Regions from separate parts of the Pseudoxanthomonas sp. LjRoot143 genome, predicted to be linked through region 2. Evidence: predicted binding sites of a transcription regulator. Region 2 holds the regulator's gene; the other holds the start of a gene.
The links. Region 2 encodes FliA, which starts transcription of late flagellar genes. Its sites were predicted from a motif close to TAAAGTTTNNCNNNCNNNGGCCGATAA; they were not measured.
Positions count from the first base shown of each region.

Region 1: the regulator FliA is predicted to act here: its motif matches at 2,167-2,193, upstream of ACSQ1W_RS06080 (HDOD domain-containing protein).

Region 1 is NZ_CAXUPM020000001.1:1,288,537-1,298,624, reverse strand. It holds gene ACSQ1W_RS06090 (putative bifunctional diguanylate cyclase/phosphodiesterase) at 1-477, shown strand, start outside; gene ACSQ1W_RS06085 (DUF6151 family protein) at 495-1,085, opposite strand; gene ACSQ1W_RS06080 (HDOD domain-containing protein) at 1,191-2,153, opposite strand; gene ACSQ1W_RS06075 (PA2169 family four-helix-bundle protein) at 2,333-2,788, shown strand; gene ligD (non-homologous end-joining DNA ligase) at 2,883-3,968, opposite strand; partial or broken gene ligD (non-homologous end-joining DNA ligase) at 3,914-5,413, opposite strand; gene ACSQ1W_RS06060 (GIY-YIG nuclease family protein) at 5,483-6,112, opposite strand; gene ACSQ1W_RS06055 (Ku protein) at 6,116-7,033, opposite strand; gene ACSQ1W_RS06050 (DksA/TraR family C4-type zinc finger protein) at 7,115-7,381, opposite strand; gene ACSQ1W_RS06045 (M14 family metallopeptidase) at 7,478-8,404, opposite strand; gene ACSQ1W_RS06040 (class I SAM-dependent methyltransferase) at 8,526-9,368, shown strand; gene ACSQ1W_RS06035 (DUF1579 domain-containing protein) at 9,451-10,056, shown strand; gene ACSQ1W_RS06030 (AraC family transcriptional regulator) at 10,038-10,088, opposite strand, start outside.
Region 2 is NZ_CAXUPM020000001.1:2,049,608-2,059,695, reverse strand. It holds gene ACSQ1W_RS09765 (response regulator) at 1-122, opposite strand, end outside; gene ACSQ1W_RS09760 (STAS domain-containing protein) at 119-430, opposite strand; gene ACSQ1W_RS09755 (chemotaxis protein CheW) at 546-1,625, opposite strand; gene ACSQ1W_RS09750 (ParA family protein) at 1,622-2,404, opposite strand; gene motD (flagellar motor protein MotD) at 2,404-3,366, opposite strand; gene ACSQ1W_RS09740 (flagellar motor protein) at 3,385-4,125, opposite strand; gene ACSQ1W_RS09735 (chemotaxis protein CheA) at 4,344-6,086, opposite strand; gene ACSQ1W_RS09730 (hypothetical protein) at 6,114-6,257, opposite strand; gene ACSQ1W_RS09725 (protein phosphatase CheZ) at 6,295-6,912, opposite strand; gene ACSQ1W_RS09720 (chemotaxis response regulator CheY) at 6,912-7,292, opposite strand; gene ACSQ1W_RS09715 (RNA polymerase sigma factor FliA) at 7,410-8,162, opposite strand; gene ACSQ1W_RS09710 (MinD/ParA family protein) at 8,159-9,037, opposite strand; gene flhF (flagellar biosynthesis protein FlhF) at 9,027-10,088, opposite strand, start outside.

The sequences.
Region 1 (10,088 bases), 760 kb from region 2:
CAGTTCTCGTCGCCCTCGCTGGTCGAAGCCGTCGCCAGCGCGCTGGCCCGGCACGGCGTGCCGGCCGACAGCCTCACGCTGGAGATCACCGAAACCACTGCGATGCGCGACGCGGATGCCAGCCTGGGCATCCTCGACGAACTGACGCGGATGGGCGTGAAGATCTCCATCGACGATTTCGGCACCGGCTACTCGAGCCTGCTGTACCTGAAGCGCCTGCCGGCGGACGAACTGAAGATCGACCGCGCCTTCGTGCACGAACTGGAAACCAATGCCGACGACGTGGCCATCGTGGCATCGATCATCGCGCTGGGGAAAACGCTGAACCTGCGCGTGGTGGCGGAAGGCGTCGAAACGCCGGGACAACGCCAGCATCTGCGGCGCCTCGGCTGCGACCTCTACCAGGGATACCTGATGGGCGAGCCCGTGGAAGCCGACCTGCTGTTCACCGCGCGCGTCGACCGCCAGTTCGCCTGACGTTATACGCGCGACGCTCAGGCAGGTTCCGGGCGCGCGGACCTGCGCTCCTGCGCACTGAGTGGATGCGCGGTCCTGTGCGGCTGCCCGTTCATGTCGAAGAACAGCGACGGCGTCTGCCTGCGCAGTTTCGCCATCGTGATGCCGGCGGCGATCCGCAGGCCCCCGACCACCAGGGCGAACGGCGTCGGCCGCACGCGGTCCATGGCGGAGCCTGCATTCAGTACGATCCGGTCGCGTGGGCCGAAGGCCGCGTCCCGCTCCACCGCATCGGGCAGGCACGCGGCCACCATGCCGACGTAGGCCGTCTTGCCGTCCCGCGGTGTATTGCCCAACGGCGTGCGGCAACAGCCCGCGTACCAGCGCAGCAGGCCGCCTTCGCGCAGGCACAGGCCCGCGATGTGCTCTTCGCCCGAGGTGAACGTCACCGCATCGGGATTCATCGCGATGATGTCGGTCCCGCCCTGCGCATCCATCACGCCAGGCTGGCCGAGATGGCGTGCATACGCCTGGCAGTCGTGGCAGTAGCACGTGGCGCGTGCGTACGCGCGGCGCGCATTCACCGTGCCCTGCACTTTTCCGCATCGGCAACGCAATTCGAGTGTCATGGATACACCTCGTCGTTGGACTTTGCCTGATCGAGGGATACCGCATGCGAGATAAGGATCGCGTCAAGCGCGCGTGCGTTGCCTGACTGGTGGGCAAACGAAACGTCAGGCTGCCGCGTCGGATGCCGGCGGGAGTTCCATCACCCTGCTGGCTTCAGGTGCCGCCCGCGAGAGCGCGCGGGCCAGCCCGCTGGCGGCCGCGATATCGCCGGCATCCTGCTCATGCAATGCCAGCATGACACGCTCCGACAGCCCCCACGCGCCTGCGACCGCACGCCCCAGACGGGGCGACCAGCGATGCAACAGCTCGGCCAGCGCGTCGGCAGCGGGCAATGCGCCCGCATTACGCTCGACGGCATCCCGGAGCGCCTGCACGACCACGATCGCGCCCAGCCCCTGCAACAGCGCCAGCAACTGCGCAGCAAAGACGTCCTCGCGACCGCCTGCGCGCGCGGCGTCGGCGGCGATCAGCGCGGTGCGCTGCGTGTGGTCCCAGATCAGGTCCGGCAGGCGCCCGAAAACGCCGCCCTCCATCTTCATCACCGGCTGCATCAGCGCGACGGCGACCAGGTGGCGCAGGCCGTCGACACCGACCATCGCCACCGCACGGTCCAGGCTTTCCACGGGTGCCGCGTGGCTGCGATAGAGCGCGCTGTTCGCCAGTTTCAGCAGGTTGGCCGCCAGTGCGGGATCGCGCGCGATGATGCCCGCGATATCCCGGCTCGACGCCTCTTCGTCGTTGAGGGTGCTGAGCAGGTGCGGCAGCAGCTGCGGTCGCCGCGGCAGGCGCTGCGGATCCTCGGCGAAGCGCGCCAGCGCACGTGCAGTGGCGGCGATGACAGGCTCCCCCTCGTCCGGCGACCGCGGCGCTGCGGCATCCACCCCGGCGAGGCGCAGCAGCGGTCCGGCCCAGTCGCGCGGCGGCGCCTCGTGCGACAACGATGCGACGGTATCGGCCCGCTCCGTCACGCCACGCATGCGCGGTGACGCGGCCTGCGCACGCCGGCCCCTCGACCACCACTTCGTCACTCTCGCAAGCAGCGGCACGCGCACCGGCCCTTTTCGCATGTTCGATCTCATGCCATCGGCCGCGTAACGGAAATCTTTAGCGATCTTTACGGCGGCTTCGCACGCTCGCCATGTTCATGAATCGTGGTGTCGCGAGGTCACGCGATGTTGATCCCCGGTACGCCACGGTGGAGCTCCGGAAGGCGGCTCGCCCTCCCCCATCCCACTGAGGAGTTCCCATGAATACGCAGAAGAAGATTCAGCACAGCCTCAATGATCTGATCCAGATCGCGCGCGACGGCCACAGCTTCTACACCGAAGCCGCAGGCAAGGTGAAGGATGCGGAACTCGCATCGCTGTTCACGCGCATCGCCGGCGTCAAGCAGGACATCGTGGCGCGCCTGAGCGCCACCGTCGCGGCGACCGGCGGCACGCCCGCCGAGCACGGCACGATGGTCGGCAGCATGCAGCAGTTCTACGGCAAGGTCCGCGCGGCCCTGGGCGACACCACGTACGGCTACGTCGCCGAGCTCGAGGAATCCGAGGACCGCCTGCTCAAGGCGTTCAACGAAACCATCAGCGACGACGACACCCCGGCCGCGGCGCGCGCTGAAGCGCAGGCCCTGCTGCCCAGCGTGCGCGAATGCCACAACGTGATGCGGGATCGCAAGCAGGTACTGAAGCGCGCCAGCTGAGCCGGCGGGCAAGCGGCACCGATACGAAGCCCCGCTCTGGCGGGGCTTCTCGCTGGAGACGCATGGCCTGCCTGTTCGCGGCAGTCGAGAGACCTCAGCGGGACTTCGCCCGTTTGCGCGCGCCCTGGGTCAGCCTCGCCGCGACCGCTGCAAGATCCTGCTTCCCGCGCATGTAGTCGCCCCACGGATGTTCGCCGATGCGCGCCATCCGGCGCGGCGCGGAGGCCAGCGTATAGGCGTCACCGCCCTTGATGCGCCCCAGCTCCTCCCAGCGCAGGGGCATCGCCACCGGGGCACCGTCGCGCGCCCGCAGCGAGAACGAGGCCACGCTCGTCGCACCGCGTCCGTTGCGCAGGTAGTCGATGAAGATGCGACCCTTGCGGAACTTCTTCGCCGCGGTCGCGACATACGCCAACGGCTCGGAGGCCGCCATCGACTCGGCGAAGGCATGCGCGAAGTCCTTCGCCTGCGTCCACGGACAGGCGGGTTTCAACGGCACGACCACATGCAGGCCCTTGCCGCCGGACGTACGCACGTACGACGTCAATCCCAGCCCGCGCAGGCGCTTGCGGACCAGCCGTGCCGCGTCCACCACGCGTGCCCATGCCACATCCGGCCCCGGATCGAGATCGAAGACGATGCGGTCGGCCAGATCGGGCGCCTCCGCCCGCGCGCCCCACGGATGGAACTCGAGCGCATTGAACTGCGCGAGTTCCAGCAGACCGGTTTCATCGCGCACCACGAGATAGTCCGCGCGTGCGCCACCCTCTTCCTCCAGCGGCACCACGTCCACCTGCTCCATGCCCGGCGTTGGTGCTTCTGGAAGAAACACGGCCGCCCCGCGCCCTGCGGGCAGCGCACGATGGACAGGGGGCGGCCTTCGATCTCGGGCAGCAGCCAGCGCGCCATCGCGTGGTAATAGTCGAAGACCTGTTGCTTGGTGATGCCGCTGTCGGGGAAAACGACGCGTTCGGGATGCGTCAGTTCCACCCCGTCGGCGGCCTTTGAAGCGCGGCGCGAGGCAGGCATGGCGGATACGCTCCGTGCGGGAGGCGGTGGATCGCGCAGGTCGGCCGCGCGCTTGTCGCGACGGATCGTCTTCAGCGAAGGCTGCCGCAACAGGCCCTGGTTGCCCAGGCCATGGTGGAAGACCTCCGCGACCAGCGTGGGCGCGACCCATCGGGCCCGGCGCAGTTCCGGATCGTCGCTCTCCACGCGTGCGGTGGGCGTGCTGCGTGCACGCGGCGCCAACTGTGCCGCCAGCGTACCCAGCAGCTCGCGGCTGAAACCGGTGCCCACGCGGCCCGCATAACGCCAGCCACGCGCACCCTCCGGCGCCGCCAGCAACAGCGCACCCAGGCCGCTGCGGCTGCCCTTCGGCGCGGTGTAACCGACGACCGCGAATTCGTCGGAGGCGCGCTGCTTGATCTTGCGCCAGGCATCGCCGCGACCGGCGTGATACGGCGCATCGGCACGCTTGCTGATGATGCCCTCCAGCCCGCGCTCCAGCGCCATCGCCAGCGCGTCGTCGCCGCGCCCGACGATATGCGAGCTGTACACCAGCCGGTCGGGCGGCGACTTCAGGATTTCCGCCAGCAGCGCCTTGCGCTGGTACTGCGGGCAGCGGGCCAGGTCCACGCCATCGACCTGCAGGATGTCGAAGAGCACGTACGACAGCGCCGCCTGCTTCTCGCCGGACAGGGTGGCCTGCAGCAGGCCGAAGTCCTCCTGCCGTCCGCCCCCTGCCACCAGTTCGCCATCGAGCACCGCATCATCCAGGGCGAGCGCTTCGAGGGCCGCGACGATCTCGGGCGCCTTCGCGGTCCATTCGATCTCGTTGCGCGACCACAGCCTGGCCCTGCCCTTCGCGATCTGGGCGACCAGCCGATAACCGTCCCACTTGGCCTCGTGCAGCCACGTATCGCCCTGGGGAACATGTTCCTGCAGTTTCGCCAGCTGCGGCGTGCGGAAGCCAGGACGGTGGCTGGTCGCGCGCGCGCCATCCAGCCGCGCCGCACGCCGCGCCCAACGCTCGGTCCCGCGCGAGGCGACGACGGCACGCTGGCGTACCTTGTGCACCGGTGGCGCGGACTTCCCGCCTACGGGCGTCACGTCCTGCAGCAGGTCGTCGGCCTCCTGCGTGCCGGCGAAATCGTCGCGCTCCTTGAACAGCAGCCACTGCGGCTGGCGCGCCTGCCTGTGCGTCCGGACCAGATGCCAGCCGCCCTTGAGCTTGTCGCCGAACATGCGGAAGCGCAGATGGCCCTTGGCGAGTTGCGCTTCGGCATCGCCATCGGTCGTCCACAGGCCACGGTCGAAGGTGGCGACGTGGCCGCCGCCGTACTGCCCCTTCGGGATGTCGCCCTCGAAGTCGGCATAGTCGATCGGGTGGTCCTCGACCTCGGCCGCCAGCCGCTTCACGTCCGGGTCGAAACTGGGGCCCTTGGGCACGGCCCAGCTCTTCAGCGTGTCGCCGACCTGCAGGCGGAAATCGTAGTGGCGGTGGCTGGCGTGATGCAGCTGGACCACGAAGATGGGCCGCTTGCCGCGCACGCGGCGCCCGTCCGACGCCGGTTCCGGTGTGCGGTCGAAACGACGCTTGCGGCGGTACTCCTGCAGGCTCATCGGCATCCTCGACTGCGCCCGTTATGCCGCGTGCGCCGTCAACAGCACGTGCAAGACCGGATGCGCCCCTCAGCGCGGCGCCAGTGTGTTGCGCATCAGCCAGGCCTGCAGCGCCGGAGATACGGCATCGTCCAGCGGCACCCCGACCACCGCATAAGCGTCCAGTGCATCCCGCAAGGCGGCCAGCGGCGGCCACGCCGTGGCGGAGGGCCACGCCTCGGGCGTGCCACAGCGCGCGATCGCCGCCTGTTCACCGGCGTCCAGCCCGTCGCGCCCGGCCCGAAGGCGTTGCGCGACCCAATCGCGTAGCGGCGCGTGCACGACGAACCCTTGCAGGACCAGGTCATCGCGTACACCCTCCAGCACCGTCAGCGCGCCACGGAACCATTCGGTATGCCCGGCCGCCTTCGCCGGCACCTGCAACGGCGGCAGCGCCAGATGCTCGCGCAGCACGCGCTTCCAGCGGGTTTCCCAACTGCGCGCCTCGCGCACGCTGCCGGCCTCGGCCAGCCAACCGCGGTCGAGGTCGAAGAATTCGTACCAGCGCGGCGAGAACGCCCGCATGCGGGCCAGCGGATCGATGGCGATGCCCAGCTTGGCGTGGTCTTCGTACGCGCAGGGCAACACGTACAGGCATGCGCGTCCGCTGGCCCCGGTGCCGACGCCGTCCACCGGCACGATGCGGCGCCCGCCCGCCATGGATCAGCGCGAGGCCGCCTTGCGTGCGCGCTTGGCGGGCGCCTTCTTCGCGCTCTTGGCGGCCTTCTTTGCTGTCTTCCTGGCGGGCGCTTTCTTCGCAGCCTTCTTGGCCGGCGTGCGCTTCTTGCTGTCCAGGCTCTGCTGCAGCAGCGCCATGAAGTCCACCACGTTGGTGGCGGTGTCCTCGCGCTCGGCCGCTTCTTCGTCCACGATCTTCGTGGTGGCGCCCCGGGCCTTGATGCGCTTCTTGATGATCGCCTCCAGGCGCTTACGGAACTCGTCCTGGTAATCGTCGGGCTTCCATGTCGCCGACATCGAGCCGATCAGCGTCTCGGCCATCTCGCGCTCCTTGGCGGTGATGCGGTAGTCGCTCGCCTTGCCGCCCGGCAGCTTGTACTCCTCCGGGTCCACGAGTTCCTGCGGATAGCGCAGCATCATCAGCACCAGCGCATCGCCCTCCGGTACCACCGCGCACAGGTACTCGCGCGTGCGGATCACCACCCGCGCCACGCCCACCTTGCCGGTGCGCTCCAGCGTGTCGCGCAACAGCACGTAGCCCTTCTCCGCCTTCTTGCCCGGCACCAGGATGTAAGGCTTCTCGAAGAAGCGCAGGCCGATCGCATCGCGGTCGACGAAGGCCTCGACGTCGACCGATTCATGCGTCTGCGGCGCGGCCGAGGCGATGTCTTCCTTCTCGACGACCACGTAGCTGCCCTTGTCGTACTCGAAGGCCTTGACGATGTCCTTCCACGGCACTTCCTCGCCGGTGTCGGCGTTGACGCGCTCGAAGCGGATGGGCTTCTTGTCGCGGGAGTCGAGCATGCGAAAGCTGATGTCCACCTTGCGTTCGCCGGACATCAGCGAGACGGGGACGTTGAGGAGGCCGAACGACAGCGTGCCGGTCCAGATGGGGCGAGCCATGGCGTGCCTGCGGGGACGGAGGGGCAGCCATCGTGTGCAGCCAGGACGGAAACGGATGTGAAGACATCCGCAGCACGCGGATCAGCGCAGCTGGCTGTCCTTGCTGCCGCGCCGGTTGTACAGGCCGGCGCCCTGCTCTTCCTGGTCGGCCGCTTCCTGGCAGTCCACGCACAGGCGCACGCCCGGCACGGCCTTCTGGCGCGCCACCGGAATCGGTTTATCGCATTCCTCGCAGTGCGTCAGGCTTGGCCCCTTGGGCAACGCGCGGCGTGCACGCTCGATGCCGTCCTTGACGGTCGCATCGATCTGGTCCTGCACGGCGCCATCGCCGGCCCATCCGGTTGCCATGGTGGTCTCCTCGCGGATCGCGGTTGCCGGGACAGCTTACGCCGCCGCCGGCAACGGGTTACTCACGAACAGGAATGGGGCCGATGCGGCCCCGCCTCAACCGTGCGCCAGCGCGTAGTCGATCGCGGCCACCACCGCCGCCACCTGCGCGTCGTTGCATTGCTGCGGCGTGGCCTTGGGGCTGTCGGGGTACACCTCGGTGATGGTGGTGTAGCGCGCCTCGGTGATGCCGGTGCACAGGCCCAGCGACGTCACCGGGTACTCGATCACGCCCTCGGCGACGACCGGGGAACCGATGATCTCGCCCTGCGCATCGGCCGGCGCGATATGGGTCACCGCTGCCACGGCGGCGATCACCGCCCGCTGGAAATCCGGCTGCCGACGCTCGCTGTCGTCCACCAGGTAGAAGCCGTCCGGGATCTCGCCCGGCTCGTAAGGCTTGCCATCGCGCGCCGCCAGCGCGGGACGGAACTCGGTCTCGTCGCTGTCGGTGGTCTCGTGCAGGTCGATGTGCATCAGCACACGGTCCTTCAGCGGTGCCACCAGCGCGATCAACGCCGCGGATTCCTGTGCGGGGCTGTCGGCACGGAACGAGCGGTTCGGGTCCAGCGCATCGGCGTTCCAGCGGTGGTTGCGTTCGTAACCCCACGGACTGACGCACGGCACGACCAGAATATTCGCCTTGCCCGCGTAGTCGGCTGCGCGCTGCTCCAGGAACTGCAGCGCGCCGTGCACGCCGCTGGTCTCGTAGCCGTGCACGCCGCCGGTCACCAGCATCGTCGGCAACACCTCGTCCCAACCGCGGCTGCGCACGGCGAACAACGGATAGGTCTCGCCGGGGCCGTAGTCGAGGGTGCCGTACTGCTGCACGTCGAAGCGTTCGCGCAGCGCGTCGATCGCGACGACGACATCGTCCACGTACCGGCGGCGCACGCGCTGCTGCGCGCGCCACTGCGCCTTGTCCGCCGCGTCCCAGGGCTGGCCCGGGGTGCCGATGGGATGGAAGCGGTCGAATGTGGTCATGGCAATCGCGGCTGCAGAACAAGGGTCCGCACTATACCAGTGGGGTCTACATCACTCGCTGGACTGTCTTCTGCGCGCCAACGCGGCGAAAATGCCGTGACATTCCCTGCACGAACGCCCGATGCCCCGCTACACCGGTCCCCTGCTCACCCGCGATACCGCCACTGCCCTGCTCGCCGCCCGCGAGCGCGGCGAGGAACGCTGGACGGGCTCGCTCGATCTCGGCCGTTCGCAGGGCGACGCACGCCTGGAAGCCGACCGCTGGGATTGGGGCGGCGTCGCCTATCCGTATGCCGGCAAGCTCAAGGAGCGCACGCTGTACTGGTGGGACGGCGAGGACTTCGAGCCGGTATCGCGCTACCAGGGATCGCTGATCAAGCTGGTGCCCACCGAATGGGGCGTACCCACCTTCGAGATCGACGGCATCAAGATGCTGCCGACCTCGAAGGAATCCCCGCTCGACGACGCGAAGCGCAAGGTCGCGCTGGTCGAGCCGCGCGGCAAGACCGTATTGGATACCTGCGGCGGGCTGGGTTACTTCGCCGCCTGCTGCCTCGACGCCGGTGCCGCCCGCATCGTGTCGTTCGAGAAGAACGCCGACGTGCTGTGGCTGCGCACGCTGAATCCCTGGTCGCCCGATCCGGACAGCGTCGGCGCCGGCGGCCGCCTGCAGCTCACCCATGCCGATGTGTCGCAGGCGATCGCAGGGATACCGACGGCATCCGTCGACGCGCTGCTGCACGACCCGCCGCGCTTCGGCATCGCCGGCGAGCTGTACTCGCAGGCGTTCTACGACCAGCTCGCACGCGTCCTGCGCCGGGGCGGCACCCTGTTCCACTACACCGGCAGCCCCAACAAGCTGACCACCGGCCGCGACGTGCCCGGCGAGGTGGCCAAACGCCTGGAGAAGGCCGGCTTCAAGGCGCAACGGGCGCTGGATGGCGTGGTGGCCGTGCGCCGCTGACCGCATAGCGGCCGCCTTCACGCCGCCTGAGCGCGGACGGGCGCACAACGTCGCCACCGACACCCCGGGAAGGAGGCGTTCCATGCATCGCACGACCCTGTTGTCCGTTGTTGTTTCGGTGGGACTGCTGGCGGCCTCGGCCGCTTGCGCACAGGACAAGAAAGCCCCGGCGATGACGCCCGAGATGCAGGCGCAGATGGAGGCCTACCAGAAGGCCGGCACGCCCGGCATCGAACACGGCAAGCTGGCCGCCATGGCGGGCAACTACGACCTGACGGTGAAGAGCTGGTATGCGCCCGGTGCGCCGCCAAGCACCGATCCCGGCACGGCGACGCGTCGCATGATCCTGGGCAACCGCGTGCTGGTGGAGGAAGTGACCTCGTCGATGATGGGCCAGCCGTTCACCGGCCAGGGCCTGCATGGTTTCGACAACGTCACCGGCAAGTACTGGGCGACCTGGAACGACAGCATGAGCACCGGCGTCATGCTCAGCGAGGGTACGTGCGACGCGCAGCTGGCCTGTACCTACACCGGCACGCACCACGATCCGGTGACGAAGAAGCCGCAGACCAGCCGCATGACCAGCCGCTGGACCGACAAGACCACCGAGGTGTTCGAGATGTATGGTCCCGGCCCGGACGGCAAGGAGGTCAAGATGATGGAGATCACCTACAAGAAGCGGCCATAGGCCCGCCTCTGTGCGTGCGCGGCCTGTCCCGT
Region 2 (10,088 bases):
CGCCCCAGCGCCACCTGGCCGTCTTCGGCTTCATCGACCGAGAAACCCGCCGAGCTCAGGGCGAAGGCGACCATCTGTCGCATCGAGGCCGAATCGTCCACTACCAGAATGCGTGCGCTCATGCGGCGTTCTCCACTTGTTGCGTGTTGTGTTCGTTGTCGTTGTTCAGGCCCAGCTGCGGCGCGATGCCGAGCAGGCGCGCGGCGTCGCGGAAGCTCTGGCTGACCGCACTGAAATCGGTGGCCAGGCCGGCCTGTTCGCGCTGGCGCACGAAACTGCACAGCACCTGCAGGCTGGCGGTATGCACGCGCTGCACGGTGCCGGCGTCCAGCGCCAGCGGTCCCGGCTGCGCGACGTGCGGGGCCAGGTGCTGCTTGAGGTCGGTGGCGGCTTCGATACCGAGGTCGTCACCCAATGGCACAGCGCTCATTGTGTCTCCGGAAAGGCGGCTCTAGTCGGGTATCGGCGCGTGGAGGCCGCACTTGAGTGGGGGCGAACCAAAAACGGCACTGCCGTCACATCGCGGCGTTCGATCAGCGGCGGACTCACTGCAGGATCCGCGAGGCGTCCAGCAGGATCACCGCGCACTCGTTGAGGCGCGCCACGCCGCGGAACAGCGGGTTGGCGATGCGGCCGACCCGTGCGTTGTCGGGCGACTCGATCTGCTGGTCGGTCAGGTTGGCGACGTCCTCGACCGCGGTCACGCGCAGGCCCAGCGTCTCGCCGTGTTCTTCCAGCACCACGATGCGGGTGGTGGCATCGGACTCGACCGCGCGCCGGCCCAGGTACAGGCCCAGGTCGATCACCGGCACCACCTGGCCGCGCAGGTTCATCACGCCCAGCATGTGCGGGGCCGCGCCACGCAGCGGCAGCAGGGTCGCGGGACGCACGACCTCCTGCACCTTCAGCAGTTCCAGCGCGTAATGCTGCTGGTCGCAGCGCAGGCGCAGCCAACGGGTCTTGCGCTCGGTCGCGCGCCGACGCTCGCCGGTGTCGGTCGGCGTCAGCAGATAGGGTTTCGCCGGCAGCGGCGCCGTCGCACGCGGGGGCGGCGCCACCGGCACCGGTGCCGCGGCGGCGGGTGCAGGCGCGACGCGCGAGGTCGGCGCGGCCCCGCCGTGCAGGGTGTCGAGCAGGGCTTCGAATTCGTCGTCGCCGATCAGATCGCCCTCGGTGCCTGCGCGGACAGGGGCCACGGCCAGTGCGACCGGTGCCGGGTCGGCGGGTGCGGTCACCACGGCGGTCGGCACGCCGTTGCCATGCAACTGGTCGAGCAGGGCTTCGAACTCGTCGTCGTCGATCAGGTCGGCTTCGCTGCCGGCGCGCACGGGCGCGACCGCGAGGACAGGCGGCGGCGTCGTTGCGGGCGCGGGCGCCGCCGTGATGGCGGCCGGCGCGGCATCGCCATGCAGGGTGTCGAGCAGGGCCTCGAATTCGTCTTCGGTGATCAGATCGGCTTCGCTGCCGGCGCGCACGGGCGCCATGGCCAGCGGCGGCTCGGCGGCCGGCGCGGTATCGATGACGACAGGAGCGGTCGCCGCCGGCTCGGCGGCCTGCACGGGCGCCACGGCGGCATCGCCGAGCAGGTCGAGCAGGTAGTCGTCGAGGACGGCGGGGGTGGTCATGCGGCCTGCTCCGTGTCGCGGGCTTCGGTCAGCAGCAGCCAGTCCAGCGCGCGGCGGTAGGCCGACAGTCCACGGCCGGGATAGGCGGTGGCCGGGCTGGAACGCGTCAGTACGTCGACGCTGCAGATGCGGGTGTCGTTGGGAATGGCATCGTTCCAGACGCGCTCGCCGTACTCGTCCTGCATCGCCTTCAGCGTGTCGGCGCCAGTGCGCGTGCGCTTGTCGTGCAGCGTGGGCAGGATCGACACCGGCAGTTCGCGGTGGCGCGAGCGCTGGATCATCTCCGCCGTGCGGCACATGCCTTTCAGGCCATGCAGTGCCAGCGGTTCGGTCTGCGTCGGGATGATGACGTGGTCGGCTGCGGCCAGCGCGTTGACCATCAGCAGGCCGAGCGTGGGCGGGCAGTCGAACAGCACGTGGTCGTAGGCGTGGCCGCCGCGCGCCAGCGCGTTGGACAGCGCCAGGCCGAGGCCCGGCTGGGTGGCGCTGCGGCGTTCCAGCGTCGCCAGCGGCGTCTGCGCGGCGACGAAGGAGAGGTTCTCGATTTCGGTGCTGCGCGCCACGCTGGCCAGCGTCGGCGGCTGTTCGTCGAACAGGTCCAGCACGCCGGTCGGCTGCGGATCGGTGGCCAGGCCGAACGCGCGCGTCAGCGATGCATGCGGATCCAGGTCGATCAGCAGCACGCGATGGCCGCGCATGGCCAGGCCGCGCCCGAGGGCGAGGGTGGTGGTGGTCTTGCCGACGCCGCCTTTCTGGTTGGCGATTGCCCACACGCGCATCACTGGACTCCTTCATGGACCTGGGGCGCCGGCGGCGCTCCGGGCATGGGCGACGCGGCGTGGGCCGGCAGCGGCGGCAGCGAGATCACTGACGGCGGCGGCGGGGCCTGTTCCTGTGCCTGCAAGTTCGGTGCCGGACCGGTGGGGCTGGCCAGGATGATCAGCAGCACACGGCGGTTGGCGTTGCGGCCTTCCTGGGTGGCGTTGTCGGCGATGGGGCGGAACTCGCCGTAGCCGATCATCGCCAGCCGCTCCGGCGGAATTCCGTCGCGCACGAACAGGTGGACCACGCTGGCGGCGCGCGCCGACGACAGCTCCCAGTTCGAGGGGAACTGCGAGGTGCGGATGGGGCGGTCGTCGGTATAGCCCTCCACGCGCACCGAATTGGGCACGTTGCCCAGCACCGCGGCGAGCTTGCCCACGGTCTGCTGGGCCTGCGGGTCCAGCGCCGCCGAGCCGGTGGCGAACAGGATGTCGCTGTTGATCTGCACTTCCAGCCACAGTGCCGAGCGCTTGATGGTGACCAGCTTCTCGTCGATCAGTGGCGCGAGCGCGCGCTCCAGGTCGTCGGCGATGCGCTTGAGTTCGCCCTGCGCGGCCTGCAGGCCCTTGGCGTCGAGCGACATGTTCATCTGCGACGCCATCGCCGCCAGCAGGGTGACGTTGGGCGACGGCGAGGGCGCGGAGGGTCCTTTCTTGGCGCCGGACTTGATCGGCGACGGCCGATCGTAGTCCGCGCCCTGCAACTGGTGGTTGCCCACCTGCACCGGATTGATCGTGCGCGGTGCACCGCCGAAGGCGGCGGTCAGGGAATCGGCCACCACCCGGTACTTGCCCTCGTTGACGGTGGAGATGGCGTACATCACCACGAAGAAGGCGAGCAGCAGCGTCATCAGGTCGGCGTAGGGAATCGCCCAGGCCTCGTGGTTGGCGTGCTCTTCGTGCTTCTTCCTGCGTGCCATCGCCGTCGTCCCGCAGGCTCAGTGCAGGAAGCCGGCCAGCTTGGCCTCGATGTTGCGCGGGTTCTCGCCCTGCGCGATGGCGATCAGGCCCTCGATGATCATTTCCTGCTCGCGGCTGCGGCCGCCGATCACACTCTTGAGCTTGCTGGCGATAGGCAGGAAGAACAGGTTGGCCGAGGCGATGCCGTAGATGGTCGCGGTGAACGCGGCAGCGATGCCGTGGCCCAGCTTGCTGGGATCGGCCAGGTTCTTCATCACCGCGATCAGGCCGAACACGGCGCCGATGATGCCCAGCGTGGGCGCGTAGACGCCCATCGCCTCGAACACCTTGGCGGCGGCCAGGTCCTGGTGTTCCTGGCCGTTGAGGTCGATTTCCATCATGTGGCGGATCGATTCCGGCTCCACGCCGTCGACCAGCATCTGCAGGCCTTTCTTCAGGAACGGATCGTCGAGCTGGTTCACCACCGGCTCGAGTCCCAGCAGGCCCTGCTTGCGGGCGATGTTGCTCCATTCGACGATCTGCGCGACCAGCGCGTCGCCTTCGGTGCCGGGCGGACGGATGATCCAGCGCACGATCGCCAGGGCGCGCTTGAACACCGGCGGCGGCGTATGCACCAGGATCGCGGCGATGGTGCCGAGGATGACGATGACGAACGCGGCCGACGACCACAGCGATGACAGGCCCGCGCCCTTGAGGATGCTGCCACCCACCAGGGCGACCAGCGCCAGGAGAAGTCCGATGAGGCTGAAGATGTCCATGGTCTGATCTATCGGCCCCGTTCAGGTCTACTTGAGGCGTGCGTCCTGCAGGAGCGATGTAAGTCGCGACCTTGATCACATCCGGATATCCGGTGTGGGAGCGACGTAAGTCGCGATGGCCGCGAGACGGGGTGGAGCAGGGTGTTGATGTCTGAAGGAAAGAGCTCGCGACTTACGTCGCTCCCACAACAGCACCGGTCCCTCAAATCGTTAGCGCGTCACGCCGTCGCGCGCAGTCCGTCGACGTCGAGGATCAGCGCCATGCGGCCGTCACCGATCAGGGTGGCGCCGGCGTAACCGGGCAGGCCGCGTACGGCGCGCGGCAGGGGTTTGATGACGACCTCCTCGCGGCCACGCACCTGGTCGACGATCAGGCCGAAGCGCTGTTCGCCCATCTGCAGCACCACGATGGTGAGCAGCGGCGCCATCACCGGATCCACGCGCAGCCACTGCCGCAGGTCGACCAGGGGCAGGGTGTGGGTCTGGCGGTCCAGCACGGCCTGGCCGTCGAACCAGCGCAGGCTTTCCGACGGCGCATGCAGCACTTCCATGACGCGCGCCAGCGGCAGTGCGTAGACCGGATCGCCGGCCTGCACCAGCAGCGTGGGCAGGATGGCCAGCGTCAACGGCACGCGGATGACGAAGCGGCTGCCGCGGCCCACGTCGGAATGGATGGTGATCTGGCCACTGAGTTCGCGGATGCGCGACTGCACCACGTCCATGCCGACGCCGCGGCCGGAGATGTCGGTGACCACGGCCTTGGTGGAGAAGCCGGCCATGAAGACCAGCTGCAGGCACTCGTCGTGTGTCAGACGGGCGGCCGCTTCCGGATCGATCAGCCCCTTCTCCAGCGCCTTCGCGCGCAGGCGCTCGGGATCGATGCCGGCGCCGTCGTCGCGGATCTCGATGGTGACGAAGTCGCCTTCCTGTTGCGCCGACAGGCGCACATGGCCGGCGCGCGGCTTGCTGCAGGCTTCGCGCAGCGAGGGCACTTCGATGCCGTGGTCGATGGCGTTGCGCACCAGGTGCACCAGCGGATCGGCCAGGGCTTCCACCAGGTTGCGGTCCAACTCGGTGTCGGCGCCGACCAGTTCCAGGTCGACTTCCTTCTGCAACTGGCGGGCGACGTCGCGCGCGACCTTGGGAAAGCGCGAGAACACCTTGCCGACCGGCTGCATGCGGGTGCGCATGACCGCGGTCTGCAGGCGGGCGGTGGCGATGTCGAGGCTGCTGACGGCGCGGTCGAGTTCCTCGTCGCGGATGCGGGCACGCAGCGTCTTGAGGCGGTTGCGCGACAGCACCAGTTCGCCGACCAGGTTGACGATGGCATCCAGCCGCTTGGTATCCACGCGGATGGTCTGTTCGGCCTCGCCGCCGGCCTTTGCGGCCGGCTTGGGTGCCGTGGGTTTCGCCGGCGTCGGGGCGGCCGCGACGGGGGCGGGGGGCGCTACGCTGGTCGGTGCGCCGCCGCCATGCAACTGGTCGAGCAGGGCCTCGAATTCGTCGTCGCCGATCAGGTCGCCGCCGGCCTGCGCTGCCGGTGCGACTGCCGCGGCAGGTTTCTGTGCAGGCGTGGGTGCGCTGCCGTGCACGTCGAACTGCTCGATCAGCGTCTGCGGCGCGTGCGGCGGTTCCTCGCCGGCGCCGACGGCGTCCAGCATCTGTTGCAGCCAGTCCAGCGATTGCTGGGCGGCGTCGAAGTGTTGTGCTTCCAGTGTCGCCTGGCCCGCGCGCACCAGTCCGAGCGTCTCCTCGGCCGCGTGGCAGAGATTGACCATCGCCTGGATGCCGAGGAAGCCGGCGCCACCCTTCAGCGTGTGGAAGCCGCGGAACACCGCATTGAGCTGGCCGCTGTCGGACGGGTCGTGCTCCAGCGTCACCAGCTGTTCGCCCAGCCGGTCGAGGATCTCCTGTGCTTCGATCAGGAAGTCGGCGGCGATTTCAGGGGTGACGGCAGACATGGGAGGACGGGGTACCGTGGCAGGCGATCAGCGGAAGGGATCGGGCAGGTGCATCGCGTGGGCGTGGCGGCGGCGCAGGAGGCGCCCGACCACGACATCGCACACCAGCAGCAATCCCACGAACAGCAGGACGACGGGATGGCGGGAACGGCGGGCGGAAGCAGCGTGCATGGCAGGTCTCCGGTTCCGCAGCGCACGTCCCCCGGGGCTACAACCCCAGGCCGGACAGCAGGTCGTCGGCGTCGTCCTGCGAAAACGCGTTGCGGTCAAGACCAGCAACGGCCGGGCCGGCGAGTTCTGAACCCTTCTCCTGCTTTTTTTCAGGCGGAGGCAGGCCGAGCGCGCCGAAACCCTCGTGCACGCGGCGCACGATGCCGGCCACGCGACGGATGATCTGGCCGGTGAGGTCCTGGTAGCTCTGCGCCAGCGCCATCTCGGACAGGCCCTTGCCGATGCGCTCCACCAGCGCCGCCTGTTCGGCGGACAGCGCGGTGGCCTTCAGTTCGGTCGCGTAGCCGCGGCACTGCTCGGCCAGGTCGAGGGTCTTGTGGCTGGCCTGTTCGGTCATTTCGACCACGTGGTCCAGGCGCGAGCAGGCGTCGTCGAGTTCGCCGGCATCGGTCGGGGGCAGTTCGCCCAGCGTCTGCGCGAGCTCGCGCGCCAGGCGTCCGAGACCTTGCATCATCGGCTGCGTGCGCCAGGCGGCGATCGCATCCAGTTCCCGGCGCCAACCGGCTTCGTCGCCCTGTTCCAGCGCATCGAGCGCGTGCTGCAGTTTTTCCACCAGCGCCGCGCGCGCACCGGTGGCATCGGCGACGGCGTTCATCAGGCGGCGGCTCCCAGGCGTTCGAAGATCTTGCCCAGCTTCTCTTCCAGCGTCTGTGCGGTGAACGGCTTGATGATGTAGCCGTTCACGCCGTTCTGCGCGGCCTCGATGATCTGTTCCCGCTTGGCTTCCGCGGTCACCATCAGCACCGGCAGCGTCTTGAAGCGGTCGTCGGCGCGGATGGCCTTCAGCAGCTCGATGCCGGTCATGCCCGGCATGTTCCAGTCGGTGACCACGAAATCGAAGCTGCCCTGGCCCAGCGCGGTCAGCGCGGTGGTGCCATCGTCGGCCTCGGCGGTGTTGGTGTAGCCGAGGTCGTTGAGCAGGTTCTTGATGATGCGGCGCATGGTGGAGAAGTCGTCCACGATGAGGATGCGCATGTTCTTGTTGGCGGTCACATCGAACTCCGGTAAAGCGTGCCCGGCGAGGGGCAACGGCAAGGCAGGGGCTGCACGCGGCGGCCTACCGGGGCTTTATCGGCAGGCTGCGGGGATTCTTCAGTCTTGGTCTTCCAGGCCGGCATCGGCCTTCTCGAACACCTGCAGGCGACCGCGCAGGCGCACCATGGCCTGGCCGTGGATCTGGCAGACGCGGGACTCGCTGACGCCCAGCACCGCGCCGATTTCCTTCAGGTTGAGCTCCTGCTCGTAGTACATCGACAGCACCAGCTGCTCGCGTTCGGGCAACTGACCGATGCACTTCACCAACTGCTGGCGGAACTCGCTGCGCTCCAGGTGCTGCTGCGGCGACGGGCCGCCGGTGCGCGTGGTGTTCGGTTCGCCGTGGTCGTCGATATGCGACTCCAGGCTCAGCACCTGGCCGCGCGCGGCGTCTTCCATCAGCCGCAGGTATTCCGGCAGCGGCATCTCCATGGCACTGGCCACTTCGGTGGCGATGGCGGCGCGGCCGGTGCGTTGCTCGATCTCCCGCACGGTGGCGGCGGCCTGGCGGGCGCGGCGGTGCACCGAGCGCGGCACCCAGTCGCCACGACGGATCTCGTCGATCATCGAACCGCGGATGCGGATGGAGGCGTAGGTTTCGAACGAAGCGCCCTGTTCGGCGTCGTAGCTGCGCGAGGCTTCCAGCAGGCCGATCATGCCGGCCTGGATCAGGTCGTCGATCTCCACGCTGGCCGGCAGGCGCGCCGCCAGGTGGTGGGCGATGCGGCGCACCAGGTCGGCGTGCTGGGTGACGAAGTCGTTCGCGCTGCTGCGTTGCACGGCGCGGTACTGGGCGGCGGCGGTGTTCATGCGGCCACCCCCCGCTGGATCAGGCGTTCGACGAAGAACTCGACGTTGCCGCGTGCGCCGACCGGCGGCTGCCAGCGGGCGGTGGTGCGCGCGATGTCGGTGATGGCGCGGGCGGACGGGCTGCCCGGGTAGGCCTTCACGACGGGCTGCTGGCGCTGCACGGCGCGGCGCAGCCAGTCGTCCTGCGGCACGGCGCCCAGGTAGTGCAGGGCGACGTCGCCGAGGAAGCGTTCGCAGACGCGGGCGAGCTTCTCGTACAGCTTCCTGCCTTCGTTGGGGTCGCGGACCATGTTGGCGATGACGTGCACGCGGTCCAGGCCGCGCTCGCGCGCCAGCACCTTGATCAGGGCGTAGGCGTCGGTGATCGAGGCCGGCTCGTCGCAGACCACCACCACGGTGTCCTGGGCGGCCTGGCAGAACGTCAGCACGCTGTCGCTGATGCCGGCGGCGGTGTCCACCACCATGAAGTCGAGCGCGCGTTGCAGTTCGGAGAACACGTTGACCAGGCCGACATGTTCGGCCGGCGTCAGTTCGGCCATGTGGCGGAAACCCGACGAGGCCGGCACCACCAGCACGCCCTCGGGGCCTTCCAGCAGCACGTCCTCGAGTCCGCAGCGGCCGGCGATCAGGTCGGCCAGGGTGAACTTCGGCGACAGGCCGAGCAGTACGTCGACGTTGGCCAGGCCCAGGTCGGCGTCCATCAGCAGCGTGCGCTTGCCCATTTCGGCCAGCGACACGGCGAGGTTGACCGACACGTTGGTCTTGCCCACGCCGCCCTTGCCGCCGGTGACGGCGACGACACGCACGGGATGGAACGCGCCGGGCAACGGCGGGGTGCTGCGGGGATTGGTCTGCAGCGGGTGATCAGGCGACATGGGTGGCCTCGGTCGAGCAGGGTTCGTCGGCTTCGCGGCGCAGCTGGTCCAGCCGCAGCACGAGGTGGGCGCTGTTGGCGCGGTGGAGGTCGTCGGGGACGCGCTGGCCGTCGGTCACCCAGGTCATCGGCAACTGGTGGTCGACCACCACGCTCAGCGCGCTGCCCAGGCGTCCGGTCTCGTCCAGCTTGGTCAGCACCACGCCTTGCGGCTGCACGGTGCTGAAGCGGCGGACCACTTCGTCCAGGTCGGAGAAGTGCGAATTGGCCGGCAGGCACAGCAGGGTCTTCACCTGGCCCGAGGCGCGCAGCCAGTTGAGCTGGCCGACCAGGTTGCGGTCGCGCTGGCCCAGGCCGGCGGTGTCGATCAGCACCAGCTTGTAGTCGCGCAGACGCTCCAGCACCAGCGCCAGGGTCTGCGCGCTGTCGGCCTCGTGCACGGCGATGCCGAGCTGGCGGCCGTAGCCGTGCAGCTGCTCGCGGCCGCCGACGCGGACGGTGTCGGTGGTGACCAGAGCGACATCGCGGGCGTTGTGGCGCTGCGCGAAGCAGGCCGCCAGCTTGGCGATGGTGGTGGTCTTGCCGGCGCCGGTCGGGCCGACCAGGGCGATGACGCCGCCGGTGTCGAGCAGATCGGTGTCGAGCACCGGCAGCTTCTTCGACAGCAGGCCCAGCATCAGGCCGCGGCCGCGATGCAGTTCGGTGTCGGCGGGAATCTGCAGGGCGATGTCGCGGGTGATGCCGGCGTCGAAGCCGTAGTCTTCCATCAGCTCCATCGCCTGCATGCGCACCGGCGAGCCGCGCAGGCGTTCGTCGGTGAGGCGATGCATCTCGCGCTCGATCATCTCGCGCATGGCGGACAGTTCGCCGCGCATCTGCACCAGCTGCTCGTCGCTCTCCCGCGCTTCCGCGGCGTTGTCGGTGACGACCGTCAGCGTCGGCACGGTGATGGCGGCCGGCATCGGGGCCGGTGCGGCGGCGGTCACGCGGGTGGCGTGCAGTGCGGCGACCGGTGCCGGTTCGGGTTCCGGCAGCGACAGCGGCGGGGCGAT